3 regions of the Massilia putida genome follow, and region 1 is predicted to be linked to each of the others. Evidence: riboswitches for the same ligand, from Rfam matches in the RefSeq annotation. Region 1 holds a riboswitch; each other region holds the start of a gene.
What was found. A riboswitch is a leader RNA that binds a small molecule or an ion and turns the genes downstream of it on or off. The one in region 1 is predicted to bind cobalamin.
Positions count from the first base shown of each region.

Region 2: linked by a shared signal. The riboswitch ahead of BVG12_RS09405 (energy-coupling factor ABC transporter permease) and the one ahead of BVG12_RS28015 (TonB-dependent receptor) in region 1 are both predicted to bind cobalamin.
Region 3: linked by a shared signal. The riboswitch ahead of BVG12_RS23415 (TonB-dependent receptor domain-containing protein) and the one ahead of BVG12_RS28015 (TonB-dependent receptor) in region 1 are both predicted to bind cobalamin.

Region 1 covers NZ_CP019038.1:5,789,433-5,794,471, forward strand. Annotated here, with positions in the region: gene BVG12_RS28010 (M1 family metallopeptidase) at 1-1,227, opposite strand, end outside; cobalamin riboswitch at 1,274-1,498, shown strand; gene BVG12_RS28015 (TonB-dependent receptor) at 1,568-3,550, shown strand; gene BVG12_RS28020 (thiol:disulfide interchange protein DsbA/DsbL) at 3,771-4,433, shown strand; gene BVG12_RS28025 (hypothetical protein) at 4,476-4,808, shown strand; gene BVG12_RS28030 (thiol:disulfide interchange protein DsbA/DsbL) at 4,859-5,039, shown strand, end outside.
Region 2 covers NZ_CP019038.1:1,623,580-1,628,618, forward strand. Annotated here, with positions in the region: gene cobM (precorrin-4 C(11)-methyltransferase) at 1-145, opposite strand, end outside; gene BVG12_RS09390 (energy-coupling factor ABC transporter ATP-binding protein) at 142-1,008, opposite strand; gene cbiQ (cobalt ECF transporter T component CbiQ) at 1,005-1,739, opposite strand; gene BVG12_RS09400 (energy-coupling factor ABC transporter substrate-binding protein) at 1,726-2,046, opposite strand; gene BVG12_RS09405 (energy-coupling factor ABC transporter permease) at 2,043-2,723, opposite strand; cobalamin riboswitch at 2,855-3,061, opposite strand; gene bluB (5,6-dimethylbenzimidazole synthase) at 3,144-3,818, shown strand; tRNA gene BVG12_RS09415 (tRNA-Cys) at 3,840-3,910, opposite strand; gene BVG12_RS09420 (PHA/PHB synthase family protein) at 4,040-5,039, shown strand, end outside.
Region 3 covers NZ_CP019038.1:4,762,497-4,767,535, forward strand. Annotated here, with positions in the region: gene BVG12_RS23410 (FecCD family ABC transporter permease) at 1-913, opposite strand, end outside; gene BVG12_RS23415 (TonB-dependent receptor domain-containing protein) at 934-2,775, opposite strand; cobalamin riboswitch at 2,844-3,077, opposite strand; gene BVG12_RS23420 (histidine phosphatase family protein) at 3,072-3,605, opposite strand; gene BVG12_RS23425 (adenosylcobinamide-GDP ribazoletransferase) at 3,602-4,387, opposite strand; gene cobT (nicotinate-nucleotide--dimethylbenzimidazole phosphoribosyltransferase) at 4,387-5,039, opposite strand, start outside.

The DNA.
Region 1 (5,039 bases):
GCCATAAAAATAGCCGTGGCCGAATTCGTGGATCGTGACGAAGGCCAGCGCGAACTGGTTCGCCGTGCGCGCATCGACCGTCCGATAGGCTTCGGCCGTGAAGAACGTCGGGTATTCCATGCCGCCCGCTTCCTCCGCGTTGTAGGGCGGGATCACGACGGTCAGCGTCTTGTACGGGTAGGGGCCCAGCGTGTTCGAGAAATACGTCAGCGATTCCTTCGCCGTCTTCAGCGCGGGCGCCGCGCTGGCGGCGAATTCGGGCGGGTACAGCACCGTCACCGTCACGGGCGGGCTGCCCGGGCCGGTCCACGTGTCGACGAGGGGCTTCGCCGTCTGGCTGTCGGCGGTCCAGGCGAAGTCGTGGACGTCGCCCTGCACGAAGCGCCACGTGCGCAGGCCGCCCTTGTCGACGGGGGCGCCTTGCGGCTCGCCCGTCGCGCCCACCGTGTAGCCGCGCGGGACGGTCAACTTGACGTCGTAGCTGCCGAAGTCCGCGTAGAACTCGGAATTCATGTGGAATTCGTGCACGTTCCAGCGCGGCGCTTGTGCCCCGCGTTCGCCCGGCAGTTCCAGCACGCCGATCTTGGGGAACCATTGGGCGACGAGGTGGAAGGTGCCGAAGTATCCCGTGCGCGCGACGACGCGCGGCAGCTGCGTGAGGAAGTCGATGTCGAACGTGGTCGATTGGCCCGGCGCGACGGCCTGCGGCAGGTCGAAACGCACCACCGTGTGGTCCGTCGCGGGGCCGTTGTCGGGATGGACGAAGGTCCACGGCACATTCGCGCCGCCCTGTGCGACGCGGCTCAGGGCGATGTGGCCCCATGCGTCCTTGATGTCGACGCCGGAGCGGAAGGTGCCGTCGCGCTCGCGCCGCTCCGTGAAGAACGTGCTGCCCGCGCTCTCGAACGCATTCATGTACAGGTGCAGGTAGACGCTCTTCACGGCGACCTTGCTGCGGTTGCGCCATGTGAGCCGTTCGCGGCCCGCGACCGTGTGCTTGACGGGATCGAGCGTGGCGTCGATGTCGTAATGGACGACGCGGTCGGACAAGGTCGGCTCGCGGCCCGTGCGCGGGCCGCCCCAGGCGTCCGGGCTGCTGGGCACGCGCACGGCGGCGGCGTCGGGTGCGGCGAGGGCGATGCCGTCGGACGCCGGCGCGGCGCGCACTGTGCCCGTCAGCAGCAGGGCGGCGGCGATGGCGAAGCGGACACTGAAACGAGGATGCATGCGAGCCCCCTGGCGTGGCTGTAATTTTTGTGCCCACACTATACAGGTTATAATCCCCAGGTTTGGTGCCCGCACGCGCGTCTGCGCGTGCAGTTAAACGGGAAACACGAAGCGCGCGCCTCCGGCGGGTCGCCAACGTGTGCTGCCCCCGCAACGGTAAACAAGCGTCGCCGCATCGGCGACAGGCCGCCCCGATAACCACTGTGCTTGCATAGGAAGGTGGGACGGTCCGTCTTGGAGCCCGGAGACCGGCCAGACAGGGGAAGCCGGTGTCAAACCGCGCTTTTGTGTACGCCGGCGTGCGGGGACGCTTGCCGGCCAAACGAAGATTGAACATCCAATGAATTCTGCCGCCTCCACCCGCGGCGCGCCGGCCGTCAAGCCGATCGCGCTGGCCTGCGCCGTATCCCTGTCCCTGTTTGCCGGCGCCGTTCGCGCCCAGGACGACATCCCGTCGACCGTCGTCATCACCGGTTCCCGTTTTCCCAGTGTCGAAAGCCTGCGTCCGATCGGCGCCACCGTCATCACCCAGGACGACATCCGCCGCGCCGGCGTCAATGACGTGAACAGCGCGATCCGCAAGGTCGGCGGCGTGTTCGGCCGCCAGAGCCTCGATTCGTCGCCCGACTTCGCGCTCGACCTGCGCGGCTTCGGCACCAACAGCGCGCAGAACATGGTGATCATGGTCGACGGCGTGCGCCTGAACGAGAACGAGCTGGCGAACACCGTACTGTCGACGATCCCGATCGACACGGTCGAGCGCATCGAGATCACCCGCGGCGGCGCCAGCGTGCTGTACGGCGAAGGCGCGACCGGAGGCGTCATCCAGATCACCACGCGCCGCGCCGTCGCCGCCGGCATGCACGGTTCCGTGTTTGCGGAAGGCGGTTCGTTCCACGAGCACGACGTGCGTGCGCAGCTGTCGCAGACCGCTGGCGACATCAGTGCCGACATCGCCGTCGCGCGCCAGGGCAGCAACAACTACCGCCGGAACAGCGACTTCGACCAGACGACGGCCTCGCTCAACCTGCAGACCCGCTTCACGGGCGGGCGCGCCGGCATCCACGTCGAGAGCGCGCGCCAGGAGACGCGCCTTCCCGGTTCGCTCACGCTGGCGCAGTTCGACGCCGACCCGCGCCAGGCCTCGACCCCGCAGGACTTCGGCTCGCTGAACACCGACCGCGCGAACGTCTTCGCCGAGTACCGCCTGGGCGCGGTCGACCTGGCGGCCGACCTGTCGCACCGCGAGCGCAACCTGCGGTCGAACTACCTGTCCTTCGGCTCGGCCAATGCGTACGACGGCCGCCAGGACCAGTTCTCGCCGCGTGCCCGCTGGCTGTCCGACGTCGGCGGCATGCTCAACGAACTGGTGGGCGGCCTGGACGTCACGCGCTGGAAGCGCAAGACGACGGCATCGTACTCGAACGCCGATGCGAGCCAGTCGTCGAAAGCGGTATACCTGCGCGACGAGCTGCGCTTCGATCCGGCCCACGACGGCCGCGTCGCCCTCGGCGCGCGCCACGAGAACTTCGACAAGGACGTCGTGGACGCCGTGGCCCACGTCGCGCCGGAAGACCGCTCGCAATCGCAGAACGCGTGGGAAGCGCAGGCCAGCTACCGCGTCCATCCGCTCGTCGAGGTGTTCGCCAAGGCGGGACAGAGCTACCGTGTGGCGAACGTGGACGAGAACGGCTACCGCACCAGCATCGACATCCTGAAGGCGCAGACGTCGCACGACCTGGAATTCGGCACGACCTTGCGCCACGCGCCGGGCGACGACAGCCGTACGTTGACGGCGCGCGTGTTCCGTCATCGCCTGAACAACGAGATCTTCTTCGATCCGACCGCGAACGGCGGCTGGGGTGCGAACACGAACCTCGACCCGACCGAGCGCAAGGGCTTCGAGATCGATGCCGAAGCGCAGCTGGCGGCCGGCTGGCGGGCGGCAGCGCACGTGCAGCACGTGCTGGCCCGCTTCACGGACGGCCCGAACACCGGCCGCGAACTGGTGCTGGTGCCGAAGAACGTGGTGACCGCGCGCCTGGCCTGGGCACCGGGCAATGGCCAGTCGGCCGACGTGGGCGCGCAATGGGTCGACAGCCAGCGCTACGGCAACGACTTCAGCAACAGCTGCGGCGCGCGCATGCCGTCCTACACGACGCTCGACGCGCGTTACGCCGTCAAGTTCGGCGCGTGGGAAGTCGCCGCGACGGGGCTGAACCTGGCGGACCGCCACTACTTCAGCAATGCGTTCGGCTGCAAATCGGGCATCTATCCGAGCGATGGGCGCCAGCTGAAACTGTCGGCACGGTACGACTTTTAAGTCGCAGCTCGCTCCGCCGTCACCGCCGCGAAAGCGGGGATCCATACTGAACAGATCGAAGTGGCTCAGCATGGATGCCCGCTTGCGCGGGAATGACGTGTCAGCGGCATCTGTTGGTTACGACGGTAGCCAATTGCAATAAATAAGCCAGGGCTAAGGCTGGCGAACGAAAAAGTGGTAATCTCGCGATCGTTCGCTTAACCAATCTAGAAGGAAAATTATGCGTTCCCTGCGTTTTGCCCTGCTCGCTACCGCGCTTGCCGCCAGCACCGCTTTCGCTTCGCCGACCGACCCGAAGAGCGGCGTCGAGTACGTGACGCTCGCTCAGCCGCAGCCGGTGCAGGCCACGGGCAAGAAGGTCGAGGTGATCGAGTTCTTCATGTACCACTGCCCGCACTGCAACGCGCTGGAACCGCAGCTCGAACAGTGGGTCAAAAAACAGGGCGGCAACATCCAGTTCAAGCGCGTCCACCTGCCGTTCTCCGGCCCCAACGATCCGGAAGCGCACCTGTACCTCACGCTGGAAGCGATGGGCAAGGCCGAGGAATTCCAGAGCAAGGTGTTCAAGGCCTGGCACGTGGATCACCAGCGCCTGAACACGGACGCCGCGATCATCGATTGGGTGGCCAAGAACGGAATCGACCGCAACAAGTTCCTGGAAGTGTGGAACTCGTTCGGCGTGATGACCAAGCTGCACCGCCTGCCGCAGATCACGACCGATTACAAGGTCGACGGCGTGCCGACCGTCATCATCGACGGCAAGTACCAGACGTCGCCTTCGATCGTCTACAATTCGGTCAAGACCACCAGCGAGCCCGTGTTGTTCCAGGCGACCTTGCAGGTGATGGACGCCCTGGTGGCGAAAGCGGCGAAGTCGAAATAACGCGACATAACGCGAAATCAGCAAAGGTAGAGAAACAGCGCAATGAGTGATGTCGAAGGCAAGATCCTGAGGATGTACGACAAGTCCAAGCCGGACGAGGAACATCTGTTCGACACGAGCAACTGGAACCATCTGGCCTGGTGCCTCGTGGTCGTGCTCGCGGGCCTGGCCTTCTGGCTCGCCATTGCGCTGGTCAATGCCGAAAACCAGCGCAACGCGCTGACGACGAAACAGTGCGTCGATCCCGTGTTCAAAGGCGAGATCGACCAGCGATGCCTGTTGACCGTGCACTCGCGCGAGCACTGGTGGCAGCACCTGTGGTACGGGATGACTCACGTGAAGCCGGAAGCGCCGCCGCCGGTCGGACGTCGATAATTCCTTGCGGAAATGGTAATCTTCAGGCTTTCATGACCTGAAGGATTGCCATGCAGCTCCTGCGTGCCGCCGGCCTCGGCCTGTTGCTGTCCCTGACCGCCTCCCTTGCATCCGCGTCGCCCGCCGTCCCGCAGAACGGCGTCGACTACGCCACGCTCGCCCAGCCGCAGTCCGTACAGGCGAACGGCAAGAAGGTCGAGGTGATCGAGTTCTTCATGTATCACTGCCCGG
Region 2 (5,039 bases), 2.8 Mb from region 1:
GCGTCGCGGCGCGGTCGACGAGCGAGCCGGCGTACAGGATCGCGCCGGCCTGCGCCAGCAGCTTCTGGCCCTTGACGGTGACGAGTTCGGGGTCGCCGGGGCCGGCGCCCACGAACCAGACCTTGCCCGGGGTTGGATGTGTCATGCGGGTGTCCTTCTGAAATGATCGAGCGGCAGCGCGTTCAGGGCGTGGAGCACGGCGTCCACGCTGCGCGGCGCGGCGTCCGCGGGCAGCACGCCGCGCGCGGCCAGATGTTCATGGAGGGCGAGCGCCAGCGGTGGGCGCTGGCCGGCGGCGCGCAGCACGCCCTCCTGCCGCGCGAGCGCCGCCGCCGGACCGGACGCGGTGCAGCGGCCGGCCGCCATCAGATGGATGTCGTCGGCCCATGCGTAGGCAAAATCGATGTCGTGCGTGGACAGCAGGATCGTGACGCCGCCCGCGGCGAGACGGTCGAGCAGTTGCGCCAGTTCGGCCTGCATCGCCGCGTCGAGGCCGGCCATCGGCTCGTCCAGCAGCAACGCTTCCGGCGCCATCGCCAGCACGCCGGCGATGCAGACGCGCTTCTTCTGGCCGAAGCTCAGGTGATGCACGGGGCGGCGCGCGTGCGCGCCCATGTCGACGGCGTCCAGCGCCGCGGCCACGCGGGCGCGCACCGTGTCCGCGTCGAGGCCGAGATTCAACGGACCGAACGACACGTCTTCCTCGACCAGCGCCGAGAACAGCTGCCGGTCCGGATTCTGGAAAACCAGGCCGACGCGGCGCCGCAACGCGGCCAGGCCCGCCCGTCCGTAATCGACCGGCCGCCCCTCCCACAGCAGCCGGCCCGCCGTCGGGCGCAGCAAGCCGTTCAGGTGTTGCAGCACGGTGGTCTTGCCGGCGCCGTTGGCGCCCAGCAGCGCGTGGCGGCGTCCGCGCGCGAGCGCGAGGCCGCAGCCGCGCAGGCCGGCACTGCCGTCGGCGAACACATGGTCCACGGCCTCCAAGGCGAGCAGCGACGCGGCCGTCACGACCGGTCTCCGAGCGCCACGGCCATGAGCGCGGCACCGGCCAGCAGCGCGGCGAGACGGTCGCGGCGGGCATGGGGGAATGCGCCCGGCAGGAAGCGCAGCCGGCCGTCGTAGCCGCGCGCGTCGGCGGCCGCCTGCAGCGCGGCGGCCCGGTGCCAGACCTGCACCGCCATCTGGCCGGCCAGCAGCCCGGTCGAGCGCCACGCCCGGCGCCAGCCCCCATGGCCCAGGCGCGCGCTTTGCGCCGTGACGCCCTCGTCCCACGCCTGGCGCAGCACGAACAGCATGCGGTAGCTCAGCGCCATCAGGTCGAGCAGCAGCTCGGGCGCGCGCAGGCGGCGCAGCAGCGCGAGCAGGTCGGGAAGCGGCGTCGTGAGCACGAGGCCCAGCAGCGCCGCCAGCACGGCGAGCGAGCGCAGCGCCGTGCGCGCAACAAACGGCAGCGCCGCTGGCGTCCAGTGCCAGGCGCCGTCGGTGCCGGGCGCGACGAGCATCGTCAGGCAGGACAGCAGCAGGAAGCCGCACGGCGCCAGCGCCACCGCGACATAGGTGCGCGGCGGCACGCGCGCACCCAGCAGCGCGGCCAGCATCGAGGCCGCCGCGAGCAGGGCCAATGCGCCGGGGCCGTGCGCGATCCATGCCGCGGCCGTGCCGGCGGACGCGAACAGCAGCTTGGCCGACGGCGCGACATGGCGCCAGCGGCTGGCGTAGGCGGCGTCATCGATCCGCATCGTATTCCCGTGTCGGATCCGCCGCGCGGCGCGCACGTTCGCGCGCAACCGAGAGACCCAGCCAGAAGCCGATCACGCCCGCGCCGGCGGCGGCCTGCAGCGCGAACAACAGCGATGCGATCTCCGCGCTGGCCGGTTCGACCAGGGGCGCGAACCACGGCCGGTAGCCGGGCGCGATCGTGCCGACGGCCTGCCGGGCGGCGTCGTCGGCACCGCCGAAACCGCCCGCCGGCGCGCGCGCCAGCCACAGCGGCAGCACCGTCAGCAGGATGACGGCCGCGAGAATCCACCACGTCCGGCGCTTCATGCCGGCTCCCGCGCACGCACCGCCATGACGGGCAGCGCACGCAATTCATGCGCGTTGAAGCGCGCCATCGCATTCACCACCAGCACGGTGAGCAGGCCTTCGCTGATGGCGATCGGCACCTGGGTCAGCGCGAAGATCCCGGCGAACTTCAGGAACGACGCGGCAAAGCCGCCGGACGCAGCAGGAAATGCCCACGCCAGCTGCGCCGACGTGGTCACATAGGTCGCCAGGTCGCCCACGCAGGCCGCCAGGAAGACGGCGGCGGAACGCGTCAGGCCCAGCGCGGCCACGGCGCGGAAGACGCCGTACGACACGCACGGTCCGACGATCGCCATCGAGAACACGTTGGCGCCGAGCGTCGTGATGCCGCCGTGCGCCAGCAGCAGCGCCTGGAACAGCAGCACGACGAAGCCCACCGGCACCATCGCGACGGGCCCGAACAGCAGCGCGCCGAGGCCGACGCCGGTCGGGTGCGAACAGCTGCCCGTCACGGACGGCAGCTTGAGCGCCGACAGCAGGAACGCGAACGCGGCGGCGACGCCGAGCAGCATGCGCCGCTCGGGATGCGCCCGCAGGCCGCGCCCCATCGAGCGCAGGCCCCAGGCCAGAAAAGGAACGGAAACGGCGGTCCAGCCGAGCGCGTGAACGGGCGGCAGAAAACCTTCCATGATGTGCATTCGAATCCTCCCGTCGAATGGTCCATAACGGCACCAACGGGGAGGCAAGAGGACGGCCGACGGGTGGACGGCACGCGGACACAGCCCGGCGCACGACGCGATCGGCAGCGGCTTCCCGTCACCCCGGGGAATGGTGCTGGCTTGTCTGGGCCGGTATTCTGGCTCGCCGTCATCCTTCTCCGCACCTTCCCGCGATTGCTCGCAGTGGCTTACAGGCAGAGTCGTCAGGCTTACAGCAGCGGGGGCTGCACCGGAATGGCCGCGCGAGGCGGTGTCACCGGTTTCCCGTTTAACGCAATTCCGAGAGGAATTGACGCACCCAAGGCCGCGATCTTACACTGAACGGCGAAAGCAGCCTAGTTCTGCTCGAAAAAAAAATGCGGTACCGCCCCGCCTTCCGTCCTTCAGTAGAGGATTCCCATGTCCCCCAATGCCTTTTCGTCCCCCGAAATCGAGGGCGTCTACCGCGCCATCTTCGAACGGCGCGACATGCGCCACTTCCTCGCAACGCCTGTCGATGCGGAACAACTGGAACGCTTCATCCGGGCCGCGCACCACGCGCCCAGTGTCGGACTGATGCAGCCGTGGCGTTTCATCCGCATCGTCAACCGCGAGCTGCGTCGCGACATCCACGCCCACGTGGACGACGAGCGCGTGCAGACCGCGCATGCGCTCGGCCAGCGCGCGCAGGATTTCATGCGTCTGAAAGTCGAGGGGATCCTGGAATGCGCCGAGCTGTTCGTCGTCGCGCTGATGGACAAGCGCGAACCTTATGTGTTCGGCCGGCGCACGATGCCGCAGATGGATCTTGCGTCGGCATCGTGCGCGATCCAGAACTTCTGGCTGGCCGCGCGCGCCGAAGGGATCGGTGTCGGCTGGGTATCCCTGTTCGATCCGCAGCGCGTGCGCGCGCTGTGCAATATGCCCGACGACACCATGCCGATCGCCGTGCTGTGCGTCGGCCACGTCGCGCAGTTCTACCCTGCGCCCATGCTCGAGGCCGAAGGCTGGGACAAGCGCCGCGCCGTGGACGACATGCTGTATGAAGATACCTGGGGACAGCCGGGTTCGCTGTTCGGGCAAACGCCTGTTTGACGGCAACCCGTGTAATTCGAAAGGCGAGGACGTGAGTCGAACACGTCTAAACGGCTTTGCAAGCCGCCGCATAACCGCTTTGCTACCTCGCCGAAGCAAATGATACGTTCACCGCCGGGCTCGCAACTGCGATGCATCAAGCAATTTTACGCTCCCGCGCGGCACTAAGCGGCCGGATCCTGGTCTAACGGCCATGCATCTTTGTAAGGAGCCCGCGCGCCATGAACATCCTGTCCGAAATCCCGCCGAGCGAACAGCGGCGCGAAGCCAGCACGTGGCAAGGCGGGCCGCGGCCGCGCTATCCCGAGGCAAGCGTCGAGCATGCCCACATCGACCTGGCACTGAACGCCGCGCTGGGGCGCGTGACCGGCTACGTCTCGCCGGCCGCGCTGGCCGGCGCGTGGTACGACTGGGCCAGCCACCTGCTGCTGTCGCCCGCCAAGCAGATGGAGCTGGGCGTGCAGGCCGCGAGCAACATGCAGCGCTGGCTGCAGTACAGCGCCAGCGCCATGTTCGGCACGGCAGCCGAGCCCGTGCAGCCGCTGGCGCAGGACAAGCGCTTCAACGATCCGCTGTGGCATACCTGGCCGTGGAACCAGCTCAGCCAGGGCTTCCTGCTCACGCAGCAATGGTGGCACCGGGCCACGAGCGGCGTGCGCGGGGTGTCGTCGCACCACGGCGACGTGGTCACGTTCGTCGCGCGCCAGTTGCTGGACGGCGTCGCGCCGTCGAACTTCATCGCCACCAACCCGGTGGCGCAGCAGGTCACGCTCGCCAGCGGCGGCCAGAACCTCGTGCATGGGCTGGCCCGGGCGGGCACCGACCTGCGGCGGGCGCTGGCCGGCACCACGGCGCCCGTCAGCCACCGGCCCGGCCGCGACGTCGCCATCACGCCCGGCAAGGTCGTCATGGACAACCATCTCATCGAACTGCTGCGCTACGATCCCGTCACGCCGCAGGTCCACGCGGTGCCGCAGCTGATCGTGCCGGCGTGGATCATGAAGTACTACATCCTCGACCTCTCGCCGCAGAACTCGCTCGTCCGCTACCTCGTCGAGCACGGCCATACGGTGTACATGATTTCCTGGAAAAATCCGCAGGCCGACGACCGCGACCTGTCGCTGGAAGATTACCGGCGCCATGGCGTGATGGAAGCGCTGGACACCGTCGTGCGCGAGACCGGCGCGCCCCAGGTCAACGCCTGCGGCTATTGCCTGGGCG
Region 3 (5,039 bases), 1.0 Mb from region 1:
CGCACAGCACGAGCAGGCTGCCGCCGCCCAGCACGGCGGCCGGCACCAGCACGCGGTGGTCCGGGCCGAACGCGAAGCGGCAGGCGTGCGGCACGATCAGGCCGACGAAGCCGATGGCCCCGCCGCTCGTCACGGCGCTGGCCGTCAGCACGGCCGACACGAAGAACAGACCCTTGCGCACGGCGCCGACGCGCACGCCCAGCGTGGCGGCGGCTTCCGCATGCAGCGCGAGCATGTTCATGGCGCGCGCACTGCGCAGCGCGTACGCGAGCGCCGCGCCCAGCACGAGCCAGGGCAGGATGCGCAGCGGCGCGCCGGCCAGGTCGCCGATCATCCAGAACACCATGCTGCGCAGCCGGCCTTCCGGCGCGATCGACAGCATCAGCGTGACGAGCGCCATGCTGGCCGACGCCATGATCACGCCGGTCAGCAGCAGCATCGACGTGCCGCCTTCCGCCGCGGCGCCACTGCGCATGTCGCGCCGCGCCAGCACATACAGCAGCAGCGCGACCGTTACCGCGCCGCCCATCGCCGCGACGTCGACGGTGGCGGCCGCGCACATCATCAACAGCGCGAACAGCGCGCCGACCGACGCGCCGGCCGAGATGCCGAGCACGTACGGATCGGCCAGCGGATTGCGCAGCAGCGCCTGCATCATGACGCCGGCCAGCGCGAGCGCGCCGCCGGTGACGAAGGCCATCAGCGCGCGGCCGGCGCGCAGCTCGACGAGCGATGCGGCCAGCGATTCCGGCCGACCGCGCAGCACCTGCGCCACCGCGTCCGGCAGGTCGGACGGCGCGACGGCGATCGATCCGGTCATGCCGGCGATGAGCAGGCAGGCGATCGCAACGCACAGCAGCGCTGCGATGATCGGAACGGCGCGCTGGCGCAGGGGCGGTGGAACAGGTTGCATGGCTCGTCGGTACATGGTGTTTAGCGGAGACCGTAGCGGATGCCCGCGAACCAGGTGCGCCCGGCCGTGCCGTAGTTGCGCGCCAGCTCGTAGTGCTTGTCGGCCGCGTTGTCGACGCGGACCAGCAGCGACCAGTCGCGCGTCATGTGCCAGGTAGTGTACAGGTTCAGCAAACCGTAGCCGCCAAGGACGTTCTTGTTCGCGGCGTCGTCGAAGCGGCGGCCGGACGCCTGCAGCTCGACGCCGGCGTCCACCTGGCCCAGGTTGTAGTCGGCAGTGACGCTGGCATGGCGGCGCGCGCGGCGGGCCAGCTGCTTGCCCGTCGTCTCGTCGCGCGGATCCTGCAGGTCGGCGCTGGCGCGCAGATCGAGGTTGCCGAGGCGCGTGTCCGCGGCCAGGGTCAAGCCCTCCAGCAGCGCGTGATTGACGTTATAGGCGCAGCTGCCGGTGCGGGTCGGGCATGGGGTGACGGTCACGATCATGTCGGTCAGGCGGTTGCGGTAGTAATTCGCCTGCAGGTCGACGCCGGCCACGCGATACTGCACGCCCGCTTCCGCGTTGCGGCCCCGTTCCGGCTGATTCGATACCAGCCCGTAGCCCGGATAGAACAGTTCGTTGAACGTGGGCGCGCGGAAGCTCGTACCGAAGCTGGCCGTGGCGCGCAGGTCCTTCGTGAACTCGTAGCCGTAGCCGGCGGCGCCCGTCGTCTTCGACCCGTATTCGGAACGGTCGTTGCGCGCGCTGATGTCCAGCAGGTGGCTGCCGCGGCGCAGGTCGTACGCGGCCGCGACGGCATTCGTGATGCGCGTGCGGTTGACCTCCTTGACGGAGCTGGACAGGACCTGCTCCTTGCGGTGGCCGGCCAGCACCTGCAGCGTGTCGCCGTTCAGGTCGAACGTGTTCTGCCACGTGAACTCGTCCTGGCGCGTGTTTAGCTGGGCGTTGCCGGACGGCGCCGTGCTCGTGAAGCTCCCCAGTTTATCTTCCGAGCGCGCCACCTGGACGCTGCTGCGCCACATGGGGAGGATGCGGTCGTTCAGGAACACGGCATAGCTGTCGACTTCCTGGATGTTGTGGGCGTCGAAGGCCGAGCTGCCGTTGTCGTATTGCGCATTCAACCGGCTCTGCAGGAATTGCGCCCCGATCTCGTGGCCCTCCGCCAGGCGCAGCGCGACGCGGCCATTGACGCTGTTGCGCGTGTAGCCGTCGTCGTCGCCGTTGTAGCCGAACGCGCCGGGACGCGTGGCCGAGAAGCCGTCCGATTCTTCGTGCGCACCGGAAAGCGCATACGTCACGCTGTGCTCACCGCCCGTCGAGCCGCGCACGCTGGCGTCGTACTGGTTCGTGCCATACGTGCCGCCGCCCGCGCCGGCGCTGAAGGCGGGACGGCCTGCGCTCTTTTTCGTGAAGATCTGCACGACGCCGCCGATGGCGTCCGCGCCGTACAGGGAGCTCAGGGGACCGTAGACGATCTCGATGTGGTCGACGGACGACAGCGGAATCGCGTTCCAGGCGGCCGCGCCGGTGGTCGCGGAACCGATGCGCACGCCGTCGACGAGCACGACGACCTGATTGCTGTTGGCGCCGCGCAGGAAGACGGAGGTGTTGGTGCCGGCGCCGCCGTTGCGTGCGATTTCGATGCCGCGCTGGCGGCGCAGCACGTCGGCGACGGAACCCGCGCCGGCGCGGGCGATTTCCTCGCTGCTGATGACGACGGTGTCGGGGATTACCTCATCGGCGCGTTGCGGCGTGCGGTTGGCGGTGACGACCACGGTATCGGGAACGGGGGCGGCGTGGACGGAAGTGGAAGCGGCAAGGACGAGCGAAAGCGCGGCGGCCTGCCGGGAAACGGAAACTGACATGATGTGTTCGTAATGGGCAACCGGCCGACGTCCCCGTCAGCCAGGTGAACAGAAGCGCGTGACGAATCGCGCGCTTCCACCTTTTGGCCGGTATCCGGGCTGGCAAGTATGGCCGTCCGACCTTCCCATGCGGATGCACAGTGGTATGTGGAGACGGTTGCCGCGCGTGCGTCGAACGCGGGCGGCACTTGCTTACCGTTGCGGGGGCAGCACACGTTGGCGCTTGTTCGTAAAGCGCTTCGTGTTTCCCGTTTAACTGCGCCCGAGAGACGGGCGCGAGCACCAAAACGCAGACATTATACGCCCAGCACGACGAGTTGCCCGTAGTCGATGCGATGCGGCGTCTGCGCCGCCTGCAGCGCGGCCTGTTCGAGCGGCGTCCCGTCGTGCAGCGCTGTCAGCAGGCGGATGGTGCCGGCGTGGCAGACGATCAGCGCGGACGGTTGCCGCAGGTCGTCGACGAACGACTGCACGCGGCGCGCGACGTCGAGCACGTTCTCCGCGCCGCCGGGGCGGTAGTGGAGGAGATCGGCGGCCCAGGCGTCGACGTCGCTGCGCGGGATCGCGGACCACGGACGCAGTTCCCACGCGCCGAAATCCATCTCGGCCAGGCGCGCATCGAGCGTCACGCGGCCCGGGGCCAGGCGTTCGGCCAGCAGGGCACAGCGTTGCAACGGGCTTGCGTAGACGGGCAGGTGAGGTATGTCTTGCTTCGCCAGCGCCGCGTGCACGCGGGCGAGTTCCGCGTCAGGCACCGGGACGTCGCTGGCGCCATAACACAGGCCAGGTGCCACGTCCGGTCGCGGATGGCGCACCAGGTACAGCGTCATGCCGCAGTCCAGGCGGCGTGGCCGAGCGTGGCGAGCACGGCGACGTAGGCCAGCGCTTCCGCCAGTTGCTGCACGGCGCCGAGGCAGTCGCCCGTGTAGCCGCCGAGGCGGCGCACGAAGAGGCGGCCCAGCCACAGCGCGGCGGCTGTCGACGCAAGCACCGCGGCCAGCATCGCGGCCGGGGTGATCCAGCCGGCGGCGAGCATGCACGCGGCCGGCACCGCGCACGTGAGCGCCGCGATCGCGAATTCGTGATTCGTCATCTGCTGCGCCAGCGGCTTGGCCTTGCCCTCGCCGCGCACATAGTCCAGTTTCCAGATCAGCGCCGTCGCGGCGAGACGCGAGACAGGATGCGCGACGAACAGCGCAGCCACGGCCACGCGCGGCGGCAGCAGCGCCAGCGCGGACAGCTTGGTCGCGAGCATGCATACGATGCCGATCGCGCCGTAGGCACCGACGCGCGAATCCTTCATGATCTCGAGCGCCCGCTCCTTCGTCATGCCGCCGCCCAGGCCGTCGCACGTGTCGGCAAAGCCGTCTTCGTGAAAGGCGCCCGTGATATAGATCGACGTCGCGGTCGACAACACCGCCGCCATGGGCGCGGGCAGTACGTGCGCGGCCGCGTAATAGATGCCGGCCGCGATCGCCGCGACCACGCAGCCAACGAGCGGGAAGTAGCGCGACGCGTGCTGCAGCCAGCTGGCTTCGAAGCCGACCCAGGCCGGGACCGGCAGCCGCGTGAAGAACTGCAGGGCGATGAAGAACAGTCTGATTTGATGCATCAAGCCGACTTTTCGCTGACGCTGGCCGACTCGAACGTGGCCATCTCGTTCAGGAAGTTTACGGCCGCGTGCAGCAGCGGCAGGGCCAGCGCGGCGCCCGTGCCTTCGCCCAGGCGCAGATTCAGCTGCAGCAGCGGCTCGGCGCCGAGCGCGTCGAGCATGCGGCGGTGACCGGATTCGTCGGAACAGTGCGCGAACACGCAGTAATCCAGAATCGCGGGCTCGATACCCACCGCCACCAGCAGGGCGCTCGTCACGATGAATCCGTCGATCAGCAGCACCTTGCGCAGCGCGGCCGCCTTGAGCATGGCGCCGGCCATCATCGCGATCTCGAAGCCGCCGAACGTGGCCAGCACCGCAAGGGTATCGTCGACGCCGGCGTGGTGCAGCGCGGCTGCTTCGATCACGCGCCGTTTGCGCAGTACGCCTTCCGGCGACAGGCCCGTGCCGGCGCCGACGCACTCGGCGACGGGGATGCCGGTCAGCTTGTGCATCAGGCTTGCTGCCGCCGTCGTGTTCCCGATGCCCATCTCGCCGAAGCCGACGACGTTGCCGGGCAGGTTGGCCGCGAGGGCGGCGCCGTGTTCCAGCGCGGCCGCGCACTGCTCGGGCGTCATCGCCGGCTCGAGCGCGAAGTTGCGCGTGCCGTACG